4 regions of the Brevibacillus sp. BC25 genome follow, and region 1 is predicted to be linked to each of the others. Evidence: riboswitches for the same ligand, from Rfam matches in the RefSeq annotation. Region 1 holds a riboswitch; each other region holds the start of a gene.
The links. A riboswitch is a leader RNA that binds a small molecule or an ion and turns the genes downstream of it on or off. The one in region 1 is predicted to bind cyclic di-AMP.

Region 1 (5,201 bases):
TAGCGATCGAAATCATGGTGGCACTGAGGACGAGTCCCAATGTCTCCATCGTTTCATCCCAGTACCCCAAGTTGTGGATGAGAGAAAGTCCGATAACCGTAAAGACCATGGACGCTCTCCCTGCAAAAACCCACGCAGCGGCCCCTAGCAGCAAGATGAGAATCAGCGAAGGTATCTCTGCCAAAACCGTGGAACAGTAAGTCACCATCGTGGAAATGACGATAGACACTGGATCAAACAATACCCCTTTGTACTGGCCCAGCACCTCCACGAACCCTTCCATCCATTCACCAATCGGCAGCTTAGGCACGACGTCCATCACTCATCACCTCTGCTCTCTGGTGCTCTTGGACATTGACTTTGCCTACCAGCCCGCCTAACACCGCTCCTTTTACGATGACACCCAACAAACGCTGCTGCTCGCCCACTACAGCAATCGGGACATGCAGATCTGCCATCATCGGAAACAAACTGTGCAGACGTGCGTCAGGTGAAACGGTAGGGAGGTCAGTTTTCATGATCGTCTCCAGCGAATCCCCCGTACTGATCGCGAGTGATACGTCATACGCCGTAATCAAGCCGAGCAGTGTGCGCTTTTTGTCCACGACGTACAAGCTGGACACGCCGTTATCCATCATAAGTTGCAGTGCCACTCGAGCCCCTTTGTCAGGCGTGATTGCTTCTGCCCGTTTCATCACATTTTCAGCAACGAGGACCCTGGACAGGTCGGCATCCTCCACGAACTTCCGCACGAATTCATCCGCTGGGTCTGCCATGATTTCTTCCGGGCGGCCGATCTGAATGATCTGCCCGTCTTTCATAAAGGCAATCCGATCGCCCAGTCGCAACGCCTCGTGCAAGTCATGTGTAATGAACAGGATCGTCTTTTTCATCGTCATCTGAAGCTCCAGCAGTTCATCCTGCATGTCTTTTCGAATGAGCGGGTCCAGTGCACTGAATGCTTCGTCCATCAAGAGAATATCTGGATGATTAGCCAACGCCCGCGCCAATCCGACCCGCTGGCGCATCCCTCCGCTCAATTGATCCGGGTACGCATTTTCCCACTCGGTTAATCCAACGAGCTTGAGCGCTTCCCGTGATTTTTCTTGCCGGAGCCCTGGTGGTATTTGTTGAATCTCCAATCCAAACTCGACGTTTTCTCGTACCGTCCGCTGCGGAAACAGGGCAAAGTTTTGGAAAACCATCCCGAGCTTCTTCCTTCGCACCTCGCGTAAAGCCGTTGCCTTCATGTCCACGATCTCTTCCCCATCGATCTCGATGCTTCCGCTCGTTGGGTCAATTAGTCGATTACACAGTCGGATTAAGGTGGATTTGCCGCTGCCTGACAGGCCCATGATGACGAAGATTTCACCTTCCTCGACTTCAAAGCTGACCTGATTTACCCCGATAGACTGGCCCGTTTGCTTGTAAATTTGTTCTTTTGTACGTCCTTCCTCCAGCAGCTTCAAGGCCAGCTCGGGCTGCTTGCCGAACACTTTTGTCAGTTGATGGACTTTCATTTTGGGCATGGTATCCCTCATCCTTTGTTTTTTCGTAAATGTAAAAAGCCCGCGAAGTTTCCACACTCCAGCAAAACCAAGGCACGCTTGATTTTTACTCGTGTTGAAAATCCGCAGGCTTACGTAATACCTGGCGTCCATTTTCAGGACTCCCTGTACTCTGTCTTCCTGATTTCGATTGTCAGCGGTTTATGTCGTACCAACTGCCTCCCAGCGATCCACACCATTTCCTTCACGACTGTATCGGCGTAAGCTGCTCGTCGGTATTGTCATAAAAAAATAGGCCGATCCATCCTTTTTCTCCAGAACAAAGGTCCCAAAGAAAAAGCCTGCATCGGCCTATCACACGCCCGCAAGGAATCCCCTTGTTGCGCATTATATGCCTAGACTTTATCCATCCATGACCTTCCCTGCTTTGGCCGACGAGGTTAGCTGACGGGTAGGATGGCAGAGAAGACATTTCCTCATCCCTCCTGATCACTCAGGATTAACCCCAAAAGATTGGTTCCCCCGCTTCCGAGAATCTCGGAACTAGGCCGTATGTGTTGTTTCTTATTGAATCGTGATTGTGATTTGAATTATACGCTTGCTTCCAGTTATTGTGAACGTTCGTTTAGCAAGGTTTTAACCGGATTACGGCTTTCTTTATGAGTCGGATTGAATTAGCTGTTGGTTGCTTATTCGATTGAAAGATTAGTGCGCTATACTCGCTGTTGTGGTGGGGAGGAAACAGGAGAAAACGCTCAGATTCTTGGAACCCCTGCGCGGGAGCATGGGGTGCCCGGCTCCGTGAAAAAAAGCGAAACCGCGTCCAAAGTTGACTGTTCAGGATGCGTCTCAGAGGTGGACGCTAAAGGCAGTTTCTCTTTTTTTCACTGCGCCTCGGTAGGTGTGTCCAAAGATCTTCGCTTATTTCTCCTGTTTCCTCTACGAGCTGTTGGGTTCCTACATGCTTTTTTAAAGACCTTTTGAATGCTACTTTCAAGATGAAAAAAGCGACTTGGGAAGAAGAACATTTCCAGTCCTAGCGCCTCTGGAGCCCTACCTAGCGGAGAAATGACTGGCGGGGGTTTTCAGCTTCAACCTCTGCGAATACATCTTCGAAACTCTACTTTTGAAGCGCTCCCGACATTCATTTCGCAGCGGACAGTCTAACCCCTTGCGGGGCGTAGGCCGAAGCGTAGACTGGAAATGGGCTTCTTCCCCTCCCCTACAGCCACTCCCTACCACGAAAGCAAAAAGCTCCCGCCTCATTGAATCAGGCAGGAGCTTTCATTTGTAATGGCTGGATGATTAAACGACGTCGTAGCCTTGGTCTTCGATTGCTTCTTTTACTGCGTCGAGAGTCAAGTTGCTCTCGTTGTAGGAAACCTCAACTTTTTTGTCAGCCAGGTTTACTTTGCCTTCTGCACCCAGTTCTTTCAATGTATTCTCGATGCGCGCTACGCATTTGTTGCAAGACATACCTTCTACGTTCAATGTGATATTTGTCATGATCAATCTCTCCTTAATTTTTATCGTGTATGAGTAAGGCGGACAAAGCCGCTTGTTACTGTTGTTATAGCTTCACTCTTTGCAATCTCAGAGCATTGAGTACAACGGATACGGAGCTGAAGGCCATTGCGGCACCGGCAAGCCATGGAGCGAGGAAGCCGATTGCAGCAATCGGGATGCCCAAAGTGTTGTAGGCCAATGCCCAGAACAGGTTTTGCTTGATGTTGCGGATGGTGCGTTTGCTCATCTCGATGGCGTCTGCGACACTGGTCAGTTCGCCACGCATCAGCGTAATATCTGCTGCTTCCATAGCGACATCTGTACCTGTACCGATTGCCATGCCGACGTCAGCGGTAGCGAGTGCTGGTGCATCGTTGATACCATCGCCGACCATCGCGACTTTTTTGCCTTGTGCTTGCAGTTTTTTCACTTCTGCGGCTTTGCCTTCAGGCAGGACTTCTGCGATGACGTGATCGATTCCTGCTTCACGGGCAATGGCCTCAGCAGTTTGACGGTTGTCACCGGTCATCATGATTACAGTCAATCCCATCGCTTTCATGCGCTGAACAGCTTGCTTGGAGGTTGGTTTGATCGTATCCGCTACGGCAATCAAGCCAGCGAGCTTGCCTTCGACGACTGCGAGCATCGCCGTTTTACCGGAGCGCTCCAGTGCCAGCATGGTATCAGACACTGATTGGTACGAAATTTGATGTTTTTCCAGTAAGCGGCGGGTACCGACGAGTACTTCTTTGCCAGCAACGGTTGCCCGGATACCGAAACCAGGAATGGCTTCAAATGAACCTGTATCGGACAGGGTGATTCCTTTATCTGCAATACCACGAACGATGGCTTGAGCCAATGGGTGCTCGGAGTTTTTCTCAGCGGCACCTACCAAAGAGAGTAGCTCTTGCTCTTCGATATCAATGGCGATGACGTCTGTCAGTTCTGGCTCGCCTTTGGTTACGGTCCCTGTTTTATCGAGGACGATCGTATCCAGGTGGTGAGCCGTCTCCAGATGCTCCCCGCCTTTGAACAGGATACCCAGCTCAGCTGCGCGTCCAGAGCCCGCCATGATCGAGGTCGGTGTAGCCAAACCGAGGGCGCACGGGCAAGCGATTACGAGTACAGCAATTGCTTTCTCCAAAGCCTCACCGAAGTTGCCAGGTATAACGAAGAAGTACCAGATCAAGAAGGTAAGAATAGCAATCCCTACTACGATTGGGACAAAAATCCCGGAGATGCTGTCAGCTACGCGCTGAATCGGTGCTTTTGTTCCTTGTGCTTCTTCCACTACTTTAATGATTTGTGCCAGAGCCGTTTCTTTTCCGACTTTGGTTGCTTGAACCTTCAAGAAGCCGTTTTTGTTCAAGGTGGCGCCGATAACGGTATCGCCTGCGGCTTTATCCACCGGAATACTTTCTCCAGTCAGCATAGATTCATCGACTGCGGACTGTCCTTCCATGACGATGCCATCGACAGGTACTTTGTCGCCCGGCTTCACGTGAACGACGTCGCCCAGTCTCACTTCTTCTACAGGAATGGTCATTTCGACGCCATCCCGTACGACTACTGCTGTTTTTGCTTGCAAGCCCATCAGCTTGCGGATCGCTTCCGAAGAGCGTCCCTTTGCTTTCATCTCAAACAGTTTACCCAAGACGATCAATGTGATCAGTACCGCACTGGTCTCAAAATACAGCTCCAGCATGTGGCCGCCATGAGCACCGATGGAATTAATCGCGACCCATAAACTGTAGAAATAAGCAGCTGAGGTACCGAGAGCAACCAGCACATCCATGTTGGCACTCTTGTTGCGAAGGGCTTTAAAAGCTCCCACGTAAAACTGTGCTCCGATGATGAATTGTACCGGTGTTGCCAATGCGAGCTGTACCCACGGATTCATCAAGATTTCAGGCAGCCAGATAAACGAAGTGAAGGAAAAGTGGCTCACCATCGACCAGAGCAGCGGGAGCGACAGAATCGCGGAAATCCAGAACTTGCGGGTCTGACGTTTGATTTCTTCCTGGCGACGATCTACTTTTTCTTCTTCTTCTCCATCTTCCTTGCGAGTCGCCTGATACCCTAGCTTCTCTACCTTTTGAATGATGTCCGTCACACTTACCTGTGATGAATCGTACTCGACAGTGGCTGTTTCCATCGCCAGGTTCACGTTTGCTTTCAGAACCCCAG
Region 2 (5,201 bases), on a different contig from region 1:
CACTCGCATCACTTGTCATAATCGTCTCCGCAGCAGATGGGGTCCCTGTATCGCCCAAAGATTGATTCACACGGTGATCTCTTCTGCTGTTCTTGCCCCGAATCAATTGAAATCCGAAATAAATAAACACGATTGGCACTGCAATTTGGAACAAATCATCGATCCCGACACGAAACCACATATCCATCGCGATAATGGTCCCCAGGGAGAATAGAATCCCTCCGCCAATCCGATTTTTCTGCCCCCACAAACGAAGGCCGAAATAAATAAGAACCATCGGCCACAAATCAAAAAGACCGAACGAAATGATACCCAAACTGTCTAACAAAAGGCCGATTCCCGTAAAAATAATCAGGATACCAGCCAACATTTTGTGCAAACGGGACAGTTTCACAAAAGTCTCCTCTCTCACGCCCCATGCTGATCGTTTTCACTTTGACCATTACGACATGTATAGATGAATGCAGGCGGAATGTTCAACAGGGTAAAGTCGATCTTGACCCAGGAAAAACGATCCTGCAACTCAGCTTGGAGTTGTAGCGAATATTGGAATGTAATAAATAGGCCCCCTGGCTTCAGTACAGATTGAACTTCGTCCAGAATTGCTGCCCTCAGCTCTTGTGGAAAGTTGGCGAATGGCAGACCTGAGATAATGACATCTGCACCTGCAAGGTTCTGCTCCTCCAAGTAAGACCTAAGTTGAGTCGCTTCCTCCCTGATAGGAAGATCGGGAAAACGTGATTGAAGCATAGAGCGAAAATGGGAATCTCGTTCCACAAGCACATACTGTGTGCCGGGACGCAAGCGCTGATAGATCGTTTGGGTAAATGCCCCTGTACCAGGTCCCAGCTCCAGGATCACATCGGTTGAAGCCCAATCGACGCTTTTCAACATTTGCTCACATAAAAAACGAGAGCTGGGGATTATACTACCGACGCGTCCAGGCTCAGCGATAAACCGCCGCAAAAAGACCAAGAAGTCCTGCAAGAATCGTACCTCCTAGGGGAAAAGCAGCCTGATGTACACAGGCTGCCAAATTGACACAATCTATTCTACACCCAGTCCCCCAGTTCCTGTCGAATTAGGATTGTACTGGTTTTGCTACCGGTGTTTTTACTTCATTAATGGATGCTTTGATGCTGGCAAGTTCTGCATCGAGATCATCCTTTTCCAGTTCAGACAAAGCGTTCTCCCAAGCGCGGTCTGTTTGGCGCCATTGTCCACTCATTTGCGCTTCTGCTTCCATGCGCATGACTTTTTCTTCCATGCGGGCGAAGCCACGGCCTGCGGACGGATTACCGATACCGACAACTGCTTGATTGACTTGCTTTTGTGTACGAGCTACTTGTGCACGTGCCATCAGTGTGAACCTTTTCGCACGCATTTTATAGAACTCTTCCTTCAGCTCAGCCAGCTTCTCGCGCATTTGCGTGGCTGCCTCGGATGCTGATAGGTAGAGAGCTTCATATTCCGCTGCACGACCTTCGTACTGCTTCTTGTCAGCGAGTGCTCGACGAGCCAACTCGTCTTCTCCCTCAGTCAAAGCGAGCTTGACTTGACGATCGCGTTTTTCGATCAGAGCATTGGCTTCGTCCAATTGCTGGCGGAATTTCTTCTCCAGTGCAACCTGACGGGCAACTGCTACTTCAACTTGTCCGATTTCTACTTCCATATCACGCATATATTGATTCAGCATTACTACCGGATCTTCCATCGAATCCAATGCATCATTTACCGAAGCTACTGTCAGGTCACGCAAACGTTTAAAGATACTCATTATTTTTTCCTCCTCATCATATCACATCATATTGTTCATCCAAAAGACTCTTGCGACACAGTGTTATTGCGGTTACCAAAACGGTTATGGTCGTTTGGTTACGTTTCTCTCCCAAGCGTCTAGCGTATCTTCTTTTAATACTTTTTGGGCCCATTCACGCTCCCAAGCAGGTGGAGCTTGTTTAGGTTCTTGACTGGGACGCAGTAAGCGATATCCCAGATAAATCACCCCAATGGCCAGAAGTGCGTGAAATAGTAGGTCAAGCTTGCCAATCAACATCAGGAACCCGAATAGGAAGACTAGGATTCCCCAAAAGCGTGAACCGGTTTGTCCCATAATCTTTTTGGCACCGTATATCATGATCACACCGGGAATGATGAACCCGAGCAAGTCTCCGATATCGATACCCACCAGATCTAGAAGAACCAACCCACCGACTAGCAGCAGAACCAGCCCGAGTAGAACTTTGCCAGACCGTTCGCTCATTACTCGCTTACCTCCATTCGTTTTGCATGTGGTGCTTGTGGAACGTTATGCCCTTATTGTAGCCCTCGGTATAGGCTTCCCATAACGGGCGTGCGGTTGGTTTTTCCCTCCGTCCTTGGACGGAGACAATTTCCTGCCCTAATCGGACGAGCTGTCCCGCAAGGCAGAACAAGCGCGCGTCGAAAGGCGTCTTGCACTGTTGAACGAAAACGTTACAGCATTTGACGGTATTTTTGTGACGAATATGTGAACAATCGGATGAAAAAGAAGGAAAAGAAAGACTGACGTAGAATCTTCGTAAGAGTGCGTGTAAAAAAACATCGAAAAATAGCCGAATTCCGCTTGGCGGAAACGGGGGAACCACGTTTTTGGGGTGAATGGTTGCTACTCCTAGCAGCCTAGGGCGTCCTTTCGACCGAACCCTTCAGCTAACCTCGTAGGCTCACGAAGGGAGCAGTTTCTTTTGCGCAAGGTAGTTTTATCTTTATTTATGGCTGGAATGCTTGCTATGGGGGCAGGCGCTGCACATGCTGCTGAGGAGAATTCTCTCAATGAAGTAGTCAGCGACTTGTACGGTACCCCTTACAAATCTTCCGGCTCGTCCAAAAAGGGCTTTGACTGCTCCGGTTTCACGCGCTACGTATTTGATGCGTTAGGTGTAGACCTGCCTCACAATTCTGCTTCTCAGTACGAATTAGGTACAGAGGTAGCCAGAAAAGATTTGCAGCCAGGCGATCTCGTGTTCTTCAATACGAACGGTCGCAGCATTTCTCACGTGGGTATCTACATTGGAGACGGCACATTCGTGCACTCGGAATCTGGTCGTGGAGTCGTCAACACTAAGTTGAGCGATCCATACTACTGGAGCAAGCGTTATGTAGGCGCCAAGCGTCTCGGCGCTCCTGTTCTAGCGAAAGCAGAAACTCCGAAAAAGGAAAAAGCGGTGCAAGCTGCATCGTTGCCGGAAAAACCAGCTCAAAAATAGTCGTTCGGCAAAATAATAAAAGCCAGGGACACTACGTCTCTGGCTTTTTCTGACGAAACTTAGTACCTGGTCTAAAGAGGTACCCTCATATATTAGAACAACTTAATAACTTACGGGGTTTCTTCCCCTGATCAGGTCAAAGCATGTTATGATAGACAAGACCCATTCTTTGAATGGTATTCCTTATTAATAGAAGTAACTGGGGGTTTTCCGGTGAAAGATCACATTTTAATTGTCGATGACAATCTGGAGATTATTGAACTGCTAGAAGACATTTTGGAGAACGAGGGCTTCACCGTTTCCTCTGCAGAGAGTGGAGAAGATGCACTCTCCCTGCTCAGTCAAGGAGAGCGACCCAACCTGATCCTTTTGGATATTATGATGCCCAACATGAGTGGCTACGAGCTCTGTTCTCAAATTCGCCGTGAGTGGGATTTGCCTATACTGTTTCTCAGTGCAAAAGGAAAAGCGGTAGATAAGGTAGTCGGCTTCGAAATCGGCGCAGACGATTACATTACGAAGCCATTTGATACAGAAGAACTGCTCGCTCGCATTCGTGCCCACCTGCGTCGTTATGAGCGCATTCGCAAGCATACGGAGGAGCAGCCTGAGAAGGAAACAGCCTCTTCTCCGATTACGGTTTTGAAATTCAAGGACCTAGAAATTCATAAAGAAACGTATTCCGTTTATGTATGTAATCAAAAAATTGAGCTCTCTACCAAAGAATTTCAACTGCTCACATTCCTCGCAGAAAATGCGGGCATCGTCTTTACAAGAGAGCAAATCTATGACCGTGTCTGGGGATATGGTTATGGCTCGCTCAATACAGTGACCGTCCATATCAAAAACCTCCGTGAAAAGTTGGAAACAGAGCGTCAGTTCATTAAAACACAATGGGGGACAGGCTACGTATTCATCGGGGAGAAGCTTTAAATGAGCTTACGTAATAAAATTTTTCTCTCCTTCATTGCCTTGATCACACTCAACATCTTGTTGTTTAAATTTGTTTTTCAAGACATTATTGTCGCTCAACTCAAAAATGATCGGCATAATCAGTACCAGGCTGAGAAGGAAGCCGCAGAGAAGGTCATGCTCAATCAATTGCTTCTCGTCAGTAATTTCAAGGACCCAATCGAACGTTTGGAGCTTGAAAAGCAGTTGCCAGACGACGTGATGTACCGCATGCTCGTGAAGGATGCCAATGGAAACACCATCTACAGCAAAACATCACGCGCCTATAATTTGAAAATGCCTTCTCCCTCCTCATCAAACCGTGGCGATTCTGCCAAGCAAAATGACCTCAAAGTGGTAGCTGAGTACCATTTTCAGCAGGAGCCACCGCGTACAGGGGAGATCGTTGTTTATTTCTACACAGATGATTACGACATAATGGCTACGACAGGGGTTTCCATGATGCTTTGGTTTATTTACGGAAGCATTAGTCTGGTAGGATTGGTTCTACTCGCTTTGTTCGTTCGCTGGATACTACGGCCCGTGAACGAATTATCGCGCGTCACCCAAGAAATCCAGGAAGGGAAACGGTTAGTGACATTTACGTATCGATCGCATGACGAGTTTGGACAACTCTTTCGATATTTCGGGGATATGGTTGATGAGCTTCGCTTAGCGGAAGAAAGACAGGCTGAAATGATTGCTTCGATCGCCCACGACTTCCGCACACCACTCACCACGATCAAAGGGTATGCGTCATATATCGGCTCCGGTCGTGTGACGGATATGACCAAAATACAGAAACAGATGAGCAAAATCGAGCTAAAAACGACGGACTTGGAAAAGCTCCTGGATGAGTTGCAGGACTTCACCACCCAAAGCTCCGAAGTCCGACTCAACATTAACCGCATTCATGTCAAAGGCTTCTTGAGAGGAATTATTGAGGACTATTTGCCAAGAATCAAAGAAGCAGGCCTCACCTTTCAATGGAAGCTGCGTATC
Region 3 (5,201 bases), on a different contig from region 1:
GCCACGGCGGATGGCAAGTCGCGAGGTTCTTAAACAAGCTCGGGATTGATCACTTCGCAGTTGCCACAATCGATGAAGGAATCGAGCTAAGGAAGAAGGGCGTAAAAGGGGAGATTCTGGTGCTTGGCTATACCGATGAACGACGGATACGCCAAATCGCCCGTTTCAGACTGACGCAAACCGTAGTAGATAACGAATATGCCCAAAAACTGAATGGCTACAACGTGAAAATCCCTGTTCATATCAAGATCGACACGGGGATGGGGAGACTCGGGGAATCTTGGGAACACACAGAAAAAATTGCGGCCATGTATCGCTATAAAAATTTGCAGGTATGCGGTACCTTTACGCATCTGAGTGTGGCTGATAGTTTGGAAGCTTCGGATATCGATTACACGAAAAATCAAATCGCCCGTTTCCAGAAAGTGATCGATCAGCTGAAAGAAACGGGGATCGATCCACAGAAGCTGCACGTTCAAAGCAGTTATGGCGTGCTGAATTACGGGGAGCTGCAATACGATTATGCTCGGATTGGGATCGCTCTCTACGGGATGTTGAGCAAGCAGGGAGATAAGGTAAAAACAAGCGTCGACCTACGACCTGTGTTATCACTGAAAGCAAGAGTTGTACAGGTGAAACAGGTGGAAAAAGGAGAATCCGTGGGCTATGGACGCGCCCACACAGCGCCCAAAGACAGCAAGATTGCCATCGTATCCATCGGATATGCAGATGGGGTTCCGCGCATGCTGTCACAATCGGGCGCTACCTGCTTGATCAGAGGAAAAAGGAGACCAATTATTGGGTTTGTCTGCATGGATCAGCTTATTGTAGATATTACAGATATGGAAGAGGTGCAAAAAGGGGATGTTGTGACCTTTATCGGCAGAGATCAAGAAGAGGGTATCACTGCCGAGGAAATGGCCCATCAATGTAAAATCATTACGAACGAACTGGTAAGCCGTTTGGGAGAACGCATTAAAAGAGTCTATCATGATTGATCTCTGGACGAAATTTGGGATAGGGAGTGGTTCATTTTTTCCATGGTGAAGAGGAGACATAGTTTTCGTTCCAAAATGCTTGGGCTTCTTGGGCTTGGCATGCTTCTGGCCGGTATCATAACCTTTCTGCTCTATAAAGTACTCCAGTTTTACTATCGGATGGAGGTTAAGTACGAAGATCCGCTCGCCCAGGTTCGCCGTTTCATCAGGGAGATGGGGGATATCAATTTCTTTTTGCTTGTCTTTGCTCCCATTGCGATCTTGTATTTCTATCTCCTGACCAAACGGTATGCGGGCTACTTTCGGGAGATTTCCACGGGCATTCATTATCTCGCCAGTGGAGACTTTACACGGCATGTCCATATTCCATCCAATGATGAGTTCGCAGATATCGCCAAGGATATCAATCTGGCAAGTGAAATGCTGCAAAAGGCGGTAGAAAGAGGAGATTTCGCTGAAAGCAGCAAGGATCAGCTTGTTTTGAATCTGGCGCACGATTTACGCACACCGCTGACATCCGTACTGGGTTATTTAGATTTAGTTTTACGAGACGAGCAGATGCCAAAAGAACAAATGCGGCATTATGCGACGATTGCTTTTACCAAGTCGCAACGATTGGAAAAGCTGATTGATGAGCTCTTCGAAATTACGAGAATGAATTACGGCATGGTCAACCTCGAGCAAAAGGTTATTGATTTGAGTGAATTGCTTGTTCAGTTAAATGAAGAGATGTATCCTTCCTTTGAGAAAAATGAGCTGGTCGCGCGGTGTACGATTGCTGCTCATTTAGTGATCGTGGGAAATGGGGAGCTTTTGGCGCGCGTCTTTGAGAATATCCTGACCAACGCGATACGCTATGGAGGAGATGGCCAGTTTATCGATTTGAACGCTTATCGTGAGGACGATGAAGTGGTAGTACAAATCATGAATTACGGTAACCAGATACCTGAGGATGCGCTACCGCATATTTTTGAAATGTTTTTTACGGGCGATAAAGCGCGAACGCATCAAGGGGGAGGCACAGGACTCGGCCTGTTTATTGCAAAAAATATCGTCGAGAAGCATCGGGGAACGATTTCAGTCCAAAGTGATTTTATTCGAACGTGTTTTGAGGTCAGGTTGCCGTATGGATGAAATGATGGCAATAAAAAAATGGAGACGCTTCAATGTCTCCATTTTTTTATTGCATAATTCATGGGGATTTGAAATTTTGGTAGAATATTCCTGCAACGAAACAAATTAATTTTTGGTGGTTAGTTATGAATAAATACACATGGACATTGATAGGTGCGGTAATTGTTGCTGGAATATCATTGGCTACTTGGGCTGGGGCCATTAACCAAGGGGATAAGGAAGCATTACAGGCATATAAAAAGATGGAACAGGCACGTAACCAAGAGAACAATCCCTTAAGCAAATCGAGTAGGAATGTAACCCGGAAGAGAATGAAGTAAAAGGTAAGCTGTTGGCTTTTCACGGAGATAGATAGATGTTCAAGGGCCACTCCAGACAAGGCTGGGAAAAAACAAGAAAGCCGGGTCCCCACTAGAGGACTCGGCATTTATATCCAATTTCATTATCCGATGAATTCTTGTACCCAGTATCCATTCACAAAGCCTACACCGATTTTGGTGAAGGAAGGATTCATGATGTTTTGACGGTGTCCTTCACTGTTCATCCATTGGTTCATGACTTCCTCAGCGGTGCGTTGACCCATGGCGATGTTCTCACCCGCGGTCATAGAAGATACTCCGAATTGTTTCATCATGTCAAATGGAGAGCCATACGTAGGGCTTGTATGGTCAAAGTAGTTGTTGTTGGACATATCAGCCGCTTTTGCTTGTGCAACTTTGTTCAGGGAAGCATCCAGTTCCACTGGCTTCAGACCTGCTTTTGCACGCTCTTGGTTTACCAAATCAGTTACTTGCTTCCCAACAGAGGAAGCATCCACTTGTTGGTTAGCTTGTTTTACTGGCTGTTGAGCTGGCTGCTGTTGATTCGCTGGTGCTGCGTAAGGTGCTTGCATTTGCGGTTGGACAGGTTGCATATATGGTTGATACCCGTATTGCGGACATGTGGTAGCGGCAGAAGCTGTGTTAGAAAAGCCGGAAAGAACAAATCCCAATCCCAATGTCGCGATTGCAATAGTACCAAGGCGTTTCATATTCACATCGTCTCCTTTTTTTGGCCTACGAGGTTAGTTGACGGATTCGGATTGAGGAAACAACCCTACGCACTTTGGCGATTCACCCCATGCAGATCTCTCATCTGCAAGTAAAAAAGATCCCCCGCACTTCCATTCGAGAGGAAGTTTCGGCTGTTTTGTTTGGCATGACCTAGAATAACAGAGATTCACTGGTGAAAGAAACCCGTAAAATTTGGTAGGATTAATAAGAATATCTCTTGTTTTATTGAGAGGCTGGAGTCCGACACTCACTTGTCTTGCATCGGCAACGCCAGACCGCTCGAACAAGCGCTTCAGCATGCAACTACTGAAATGCTCTCCTTGCTAGTCGAAGACTATGGGCTCTCGGTAAATGAAGCAAGCCTGCTGCTCGGCCAAGTCGTCGAATATAAGGTGGCCAACGTGTTCAATCCCGCTTACAGTGTCGCCTGTAAAATTCCAAAAGCATATTTACCTGTTCGCAAATCCTAGCTGCTCAATCGCTTAAGTGGGGTCTGACGTTAAAGATGAGTCAGAAAAAGGGATGCGCATATGATCGGCGGCTGCTCCGAATTCTTCCCGAGTTGATTCAGCATACCTCATAGACAGTGCAGGTGGATAGGGCCTCTTATGCGAGGCTCCTTTTTTTATTGTTTTTCGTTAGTCAGGAAGTGACGAGTTTGTATAAAGCTGGTCGTAGAGAATGTGTATTGAGCATGCAATCCAATTTGGGGTAAAATTTACTCAAGTGAGATGATAATGATTATCACTATAAATCAACGAATTGTTTTGCTACAAAACATAAAACTTTTTGGAGTGAATTTAATCATGGCAAGATCGGGATTTATGAAAACAGGATGGATATCGCTTATAACGGCAGCAATGATTACGGTGACAGGTTGCGGCTCGACAGGCGATCAAGCTGTGGCCACGGTGACTACCGATCAGCCTGCACAGGCAACGGCAGCGCCAAGCGAAGCTCCGCCTCAGACGGAAACGCGCGTCGTAACCGATGGCTTCGGAGAGGTAGAGATTCCGACAAATCCAAAGCGAATCTCAGCTCTTTATCGTGAAGATTATTTGGTTGCGCTTGGGGTAACGCCTATTGTGCAATATTATAACCCGATGTGGGGCAAGCAGGATTATTTGAAGCTGGAAGTGCCGTTGTTCGATGTGACCGGCAGCATCGAAGCTATGCTTGTGTCCGAGCCGGACTTGATCATCGGCGCCGGAGAGGTCGATGTAGCACAATACGCGCTCTATTCCAAGGTTGCGCCGACGTTCCGCTTGCCGGACGACGTACTTGCGGATTCGCGCAAAACATTACCTTAATCGCCGAATTGCTTGGTCTCAGCGACAAGGCGGAGCAGGTTCTTGCCGATTACGAAGCCCGTATTGTCGATGTGAAGGCGAAGCTGAACGCGGCGATCGGCGATGAGAAGCTTGTTGTTCTGCGGATGAACGTCGTAGATAAATCGATTAATATTTTCGGTATTCATAACACGTTTGTCGGACAAATCTTGTATGAGGATCTTGGGCTGAAGGCGCCGGGGTTCGCCGAGGCGATGACGGAGGGCAATATCGTCTTGTCGAAGGAGGTCATTCCAGAGCTTGACGCGGACCATATTATTTTGCTTCCGTCCAACGGGACGTGGGAGGATGAGAGCAACACGAAAGCGCTTGAGGAAATGAAGGCAGATCCGTTATGGCAGACCGTTCCTGCATTTAAGAACGGCCATGTATATCCCGTAGAGAGATCGTATTGGCAGACGGGAGCCATTACGGCAAACGGGTTGAAGATGGATGATTTACTTCGATTACTGGCTTCTTAGCAGGAAATAAGAGTGATTAAGTTCATTGGCGGGACTCATCGCCATAATTGAGAAAGAGCCACTTTTCAACGAAGGTTGATGGGTGGCTCGATTTGATTTACACTATATTCATTGAGAATGAATATCAATTAAAAGGCGGTTGATAGTAACGATGGATATTGAACAGCGCAAACAAGCTGGGACTGCTCCTTTAGTCCAATATGCGCT
Region 4 (5,201 bases), on a different contig from region 1:
CGAACAAGTCAGATACGATGCTCAGGCCATGCGTCAATGCGTTTGTAACAATGGGGTTACTAAAGGTATGGTTAGCCAGTGAAGGCTGTTCCTCGATCATTTTTTTACGCCATGCTGCACGCAGCTCAGGCTTTCCTGCTGGCGGTGCATATTCGTAAATATCTTTTGGCTGGTAAGCAGACAGATTATCCTGGATGACCTTAAGGTGCATCGGTTGACCGTTTTCCAGTGCAATCCCGATGGTTGCGTTGTACTTTTTCGCTTTTGCTTTTGCTTCTGCGGACTGGCTGAGAATCCCCTCTTTTGGGAAATAAATCAGCTTGGCGATATTGGACAGCATTTCATATACGTGTGGGTTTTCGCGTTGGATCGTTTCGTTCAGCGTTGATGCTAATGAATGCATGGTAGCCTCCCTTTTCATATACAAACATCTATCTTTACCAATAAAGATAGCGTATCTACATGCATTTGTCACCCTTGCCCAGCGGGATATTTCAGATTTTGCAAGGTTCCTTTTGACAGCGGCGAACTGATTTGCTACTTTGAAATCGAAAACTGAGTAATGCGGGAGGGAGAAGGAAATGGCTGAACGCATGATCGTTCGCCTGGGGGACCCTATCTTGCGTGAAACTTCAAAAAGAGTACCATCCATTACTCCACAGGTTGAAAAGATTTTGGATGATATGGCCCAAACGATTTACGCTGCGAAAGGTCGAGCAGGCTTGTCTGCGATCCAGATTGGCATCCCGAAGCGTTTAGTTGTGATGGATTGCGGCAGCGGCTTGATTGAACTGATCAATCCGGTGTTGATGGAAAAATCAGGTGAGCAGGTAGGGCAAGAAGCTTGTCTTTCGATACCAGGTGTTTTTGGAATCGTTCGTCGGGCGAATTATGTCAAAGTTCAGACGCTGAACCGCCAAGGAGAGACAAAGACAATCGAAGCCGAAGATTTCCTTGCTCGGTGTATTCAGCACGAGATGGACCATTTGGAAGGAATTTTGTTTATTGATCATACGGAAGAGCTCTACTCGGCAAAAACAGGAAAGAAACTGAATCACAAGGATCTGCACCGGATACAGGCTAAAAGTAGAAAAAAATGGTGGAAATAAACGGAGCTTAGACAACAAGGAGATTGACTCATGAAACGTTGGAATATTATGTTAACCGGCTTTGGAACAGTAGGACAGCACGTAGCCAGACTGCTGGAGCAGCGACGGGAACGGTACCGCGAGCTTTATCAAGCGGATGTCAGACTCGTGGGAGTCGTTCGCTCGGCTTCCGGTCTCTACGATGAGAACGGAATCGACTCAGGAAAATGGGAAGACTATGCTCATACAAAACAAGCAAGGAACCCATCATGGAACGCGCTGGAATTTATCAAATCAGTTCAAGCGGATGTGCTCATCGAGGCTGGTCCATCCGAAAAAGAGGGAGGACCCGGTCTTACTTTTATTCGTTATGCATTGGAAAATGCTATACATGCAATCGCGATTTCAAAAGGTGCGCTTGTTGTCGATTATGCTGGTTTAGCCGCTCTAGCCAAAAAACATGGCGTCGCGTTGAAAGTGAGTGGAGCAACAGCAGCAGCCCTGCCAACGATCGATCTATTGCAATATAACTTGGCAGGCTGTGAAGTGAAACGAGTCGAGGGCATTTTTACGGGAACGACTAACTTCGTGCTCACAAAAATGATGGAAGAGGGGCTTACCTGTGCGGAAGCAGTCGAGCTCGCTCAGAAGATGGGGATTGCCGAACCGGATCCTTCTTACGATATCGATGGTTGGGATACAGCGTCGAAGATTACGATCTTGGCAAACGCCGCTTTTGGCGCACAAGTAAATCTGACCGATATCGCACGCGCAAGTATTAGCGAAATAACCGCGTTACAAATCGAGACGTGGAAGAAGCATACGAAGATTCCCAAGCTGATCGGAAGCATCCAAAAGGAAGCGAATGGCACGCTTTCTGTAGCAGTGGAACTGTGTGCAGTAGATCTTACCCATCCATTTGCATCTGTATCAGGTACGACAAAAGCCATACGGGTAGAAACAGATGTCATGGGGGATTTATTGGTCGTTGGAGGAAAATCGGATCCTGTCGCGGCAGCAGCGGCTGCCTTAAAAGACCTTGAACATATCATTAGCAGATAGGTTCATTTGTATGTGCTTCCAGTGTTCCTTAGGAATGAGTCGTTTACAACCGCGAGCATACTAGGGATGCACCACAAAAAAACGGCAAGGGGGCCATACGGATGAACCAATCGTCTGATGTCAATGCCGAGCTGCAGCAAGTATCTGCTTACCCAACCAAGCAAAAAATGCATCAAAAGGACGTCGCTTTGGTAAATGAGCAGGATAGCTGCTGTTGTACCCCCAATAAGCAGGCATCCGAAGCACAGCAGGAATAATGCCTACACGAAAAAGCCGGGTCTCGATTAAGAGACACCGGCTTTTCGTTTCATGCAATGCGTTCTATCCGATAAATTCTTGTACCCAGTAGCCATTTGTGAAGCCTACACCAATTTTTGTGAACGCAGGGTTCATAATGTTTTGGCGGTGACCTTCACTATTCATCCATTGTTGCATAACTTCTTGTGGACTCTGTTGACCCATGGCGATATTCTCACCTGCAGTCGAGTACTGAATGCCATACTGCTTCATCATGTCAAATGGGGAACCGTACGTTGGGCTGTTGTGGTCAAAATAGTTGTTAGCAGACATATCTTGTGCTTTTGCCAACGCTACTTTGGACAGCGCTGCATCCATTTGAACAGGCTTGAGACCTGCTTTTGCACGTTCTTGGTTCACCAAATCCGCGACTTGTTTCGCAAAATCACCAGTTTTTCCTTGATCCGCTTGATTTACTGGAGCGGCAGGTTGAGTGACGTTATTGCTAGGTTGCGCTGGTGCAGCTTGAACTGGAGCTGGTTGGACAGGCGCTGGTTGTACCGGCTTTGCTGGTTGCATCGGTGTCATTGGCTGTTGTACTGGCATTGATTGTCCAGGGGCAAAGCCTTGTTTTTGTTGAAAGAAGTTCCAAAATTGCTGGGAATTTGGAGCTTTTTGGAATTGTGGCATATAATATTGGAATTGTCCGCCAGGAACAGGGCAATTAGAAGCAGCCGAAGCAGAAGTAGCGAAGCCTGTTAGAGCCAAGCCCAGACCAAGAGTCATCGCGATTGTAACAGAACCAAAACGTTTCATTAAACAAATCTCTCCTTTTTTTTGCCTACGAGGTTAGTTGTCGGATTCGGATTGAGGAAACAACCCTACGCCAGCTCGGCGATTCACCCCAATGTGGAATATCTCATCCACAAAAAAGTCCCCCGCACTTCCTTTTCAAGAGGAAGTCTCGGCTTATTTCGTTTGGCATGAACAACGATATCAGACAATCCCAATCGAAATAAAGGAGTAATATATGGCAAATAGCTAGAAGCGTTGATAAATTAGGCTCATTTCGATTCGTTTGATTGTTCCTTCCATGCGGTTAAGCCGCCTTCCAATGCATTTGCTTGAAAACCATGCTCACGAAGAAGAGCGGCAGCTTTTTGCGCTTTGTTACCTGTTGTACATACAGTAACAATCTGCACATTTTGCGCAAGTTTTTCGGTTTCTTCATCGAACGGCTTGTCCTGTTCTTTCATTAGAAGATAGGGGACGTTACGTGTCGAAGCGTTTTCATGAACGAGGCTGCCAGAAATAAATTTTTCGGCGTCGCGTACGTCCAATAAAAGTACGGGCATTTTCTTTTGAAATAATTCGGATAATTGAATGGTTGTCAAAGTATGCAATGAAATCCCTCCCAATGCTATTGTAACAGAGTATCGCCTTCCCAGTATAAGGGTGAACGGTTGCTTTTATTGGACAACCATGGTAGAATGAGGTTGCTACTTGAAAAATTGATACCTAATCATTCATCGAGGTGTATTTGTATGCTGATGGATAACATTTTTGAATCCCCGATTCACACTGGCGCGGTCATCGGAGCCGCAAGGATGGAAGAGAGGAAGGGCTTTCATTGTTTTAGGTTTTCAAAAGGTTTAGTTTTTAATTTTGCAGTTCCGTCCTATGACATTCGCATATTGGCTGAGTAGGTAAAATTCACATATCATGAAGGCGTATCATAGCACATGATTTGGTATTTCTTCATGATATGTGAGCTTTATTTGCTTCGGTAAATATATGACTAGCATATTCAAATTGAATTTTTGGAGGTTTTTTTAAATGCAAACGAACGGAACAGTAAAATGGTTTAACGCAGAAAAAGGTTTCGGTTTCATTCAAGTAGAAGGCGGAGACGATGTATTCGTACACTTCAGCGCAATCCAAGGTGACGGTTTCAAAACTTTGGACGAAGGTCAAAAAGTTCAATTCAACATCGTTCAAGGCAACCGTGGCCCACAAGCTGAGAACGTAGTAAAACTGTAAGTCTCCTTTTAAAAAGAAACTGTCCTTTCGAGGGCAGTTTTTTTGTCGTGGTCCTAAAAGTAAAAAGGCGTTGGGATAGTCCCCAGCGCCTTTTCCTGCATGCGAATGGATTAAAAAAGGAACTATGGCGTCCCACCATAATTCCTCATTTTCTTCGTGCAAAATAGTTAAATACAAGTTTCGATTTCGACAGTTTGGAATTGACTGTCAAGAACTGAAAGACCAACAACTTGACCTCCGCCGATGGTAGTACGGCCATAAGTGGTGAGAAGGACATTTCCGTTGTTTTCTGCGACAGTAAGGCGAACTTCATAGTGGAAAGATGCGGGGACCAGCGCATTGAAAGCAGTGCGAGTATTCGCAGGGATAAATTGGGTGATGTCAAGCAAGGTGCTAACTGGATTCGTTTGTGTAACTGCGTTACCCCAGTTCAATACTTGCACACGTACTTCAACCTCTTCTGTGTTCAGATTTACCAGGTCGAGGTGAGCGGTGAGAGCACGGGCGAGGTTGTTTTGCAAAATACCAGTCGTTCTCACAGTATTTCTTCTTGGGCGTTTGTGATTTCTTTTTTCCGTATTACCTTGATCGTCGTCGTATTCGATTTCAGACATCCATGTTCACTCCATTCTTGTGTAAACTAGTGGGACAATAATACGATATTGTTTCTTGCCTTGATTTGTAACGGCGAACGTAAGGGGACGAGTAACTATTTTTGATAGAGGATGGTGGAGGTTTTTGGGGGAAATGCCTGTATGCACACAACTAGACTAT

Region 2: it holds a riboswitch for cyclic di-AMP, as region 1 does, so the genes downstream of both, PMI05_RS11880 (C40 family peptidase) here and PMI05_RS27225 (glycine betaine/L-proline ABC transporter ATP-binding protein) in region 1, are expected to answer to the same signal.
Region 3: it holds a riboswitch for cyclic di-AMP, as region 1 does, so the genes downstream of both, PMI05_RS03550 (CAP domain-containing protein) here and PMI05_RS27225 (glycine betaine/L-proline ABC transporter ATP-binding protein) in region 1, are expected to answer to the same signal.
Region 4: it holds a riboswitch for cyclic di-AMP, as region 1 does, so the genes downstream of both, PMI05_RS28080 (CAP domain-containing protein) here and PMI05_RS27225 (glycine betaine/L-proline ABC transporter ATP-binding protein) in region 1, are expected to answer to the same signal.

What each region holds. Positions count from the first base shown of each region.
Region 1 covers NZ_AKIX01000125.1:19,060-24,260, forward strand. Annotated here, with positions in the region: gene PMI05_RS27220 (proline/glycine betaine ABC transporter permease) at 1-319, opposite strand, end outside; gene PMI05_RS27225 (glycine betaine/L-proline ABC transporter ATP-binding protein) at 303-1,529, opposite strand; cyclic di-AMP (ydaO/yuaA leader) riboswitch at 1,922-2,068, opposite strand; gene PMI05_RS27235 (copper ion binding protein) at 2,814-3,014, opposite strand; gene PMI05_RS27240 (heavy metal translocating P-type ATPase) at 3,079-5,201, opposite strand, start outside.
Region 2 covers NZ_AKIX01000039.1:180,209-185,409, forward strand. Annotated here, with positions in the region: gene liaF (cell wall-active antibiotics response protein LiaF) at 1-394, opposite strand, end outside; gene PMI05_RS11865 (class I SAM-dependent methyltransferase) at 409-987, opposite strand; gene PMI05_RS11870 (PspA/IM30 family protein) at 1,082-1,777, opposite strand; gene PMI05_RS11875 (hypothetical protein) at 1,862-2,263, opposite strand; cyclic di-AMP (ydaO/yuaA leader) riboswitch at 2,583-2,722, shown strand; gene PMI05_RS11880 (C40 family peptidase) at 2,727-3,248, shown strand; gene PMI05_RS11885 (response regulator transcription factor) at 3,462-4,181, shown strand; gene PMI05_RS11890 (cell wall metabolism sensor histidine kinase WalK) at 4,182-5,201, shown strand, end outside.
Region 3 covers NZ_AKIX01000016.1:26,632-31,832, forward strand. Annotated here, with positions in the region: gene vanT (serine racemase VanT catalytic subunit) at 1-998, shown strand, start outside; gene PMI05_RS03540 (cell wall metabolism sensor histidine kinase WalK) at 1,041-2,132, shown strand; gene PMI05_RS03545 (hypothetical protein) at 2,258-2,452, shown strand; gene PMI05_RS03550 (CAP domain-containing protein) at 2,575-3,162, opposite strand; cyclic di-AMP (ydaO/yuaA leader) riboswitch at 3,170-3,327, opposite strand; gene PMI05_RS03555 (hypothetical protein) at 3,436-3,654, shown strand; gene PMI05_RS31245 (hypothetical protein) at 3,991-4,494, shown strand; gene PMI05_RS31250 (ABC transporter substrate-binding protein) at 4,503-4,994, shown strand; gene PMI05_RS03565 (helix-turn-helix domain-containing protein) at 5,146-5,201, shown strand, end outside.
Region 4 covers NZ_AKIX01000128.1:191,656-196,856, reverse strand. Annotated here, with positions in the region: gene PMI05_RS28095 (aminotransferase class I/II-fold pyridoxal phosphate-dependent enzyme) at 1-403, opposite strand, end outside; gene def (peptide deformylase) at 582-1,109, shown strand; gene PMI05_RS28085 (homoserine dehydrogenase) at 1,140-2,150, shown strand; gene PMI05_RS31210 (hypothetical protein) at 2,252-2,407, shown strand; gene PMI05_RS28080 (CAP domain-containing protein) at 2,472-3,203, opposite strand; cyclic di-AMP (ydaO/yuaA leader) riboswitch at 3,211-3,367, opposite strand; gene PMI05_RS28075 (rhodanese-like domain-containing protein) at 3,452-3,790, opposite strand; gene PMI05_RS28070 (cold-shock protein) at 4,224-4,427, shown strand; gene PMI05_RS28065 (hypothetical protein) at 4,595-5,041, opposite strand; gene PMI05_RS28060 (2-phosphosulfolactate phosphatase) at 5,175-5,201, shown strand, end outside.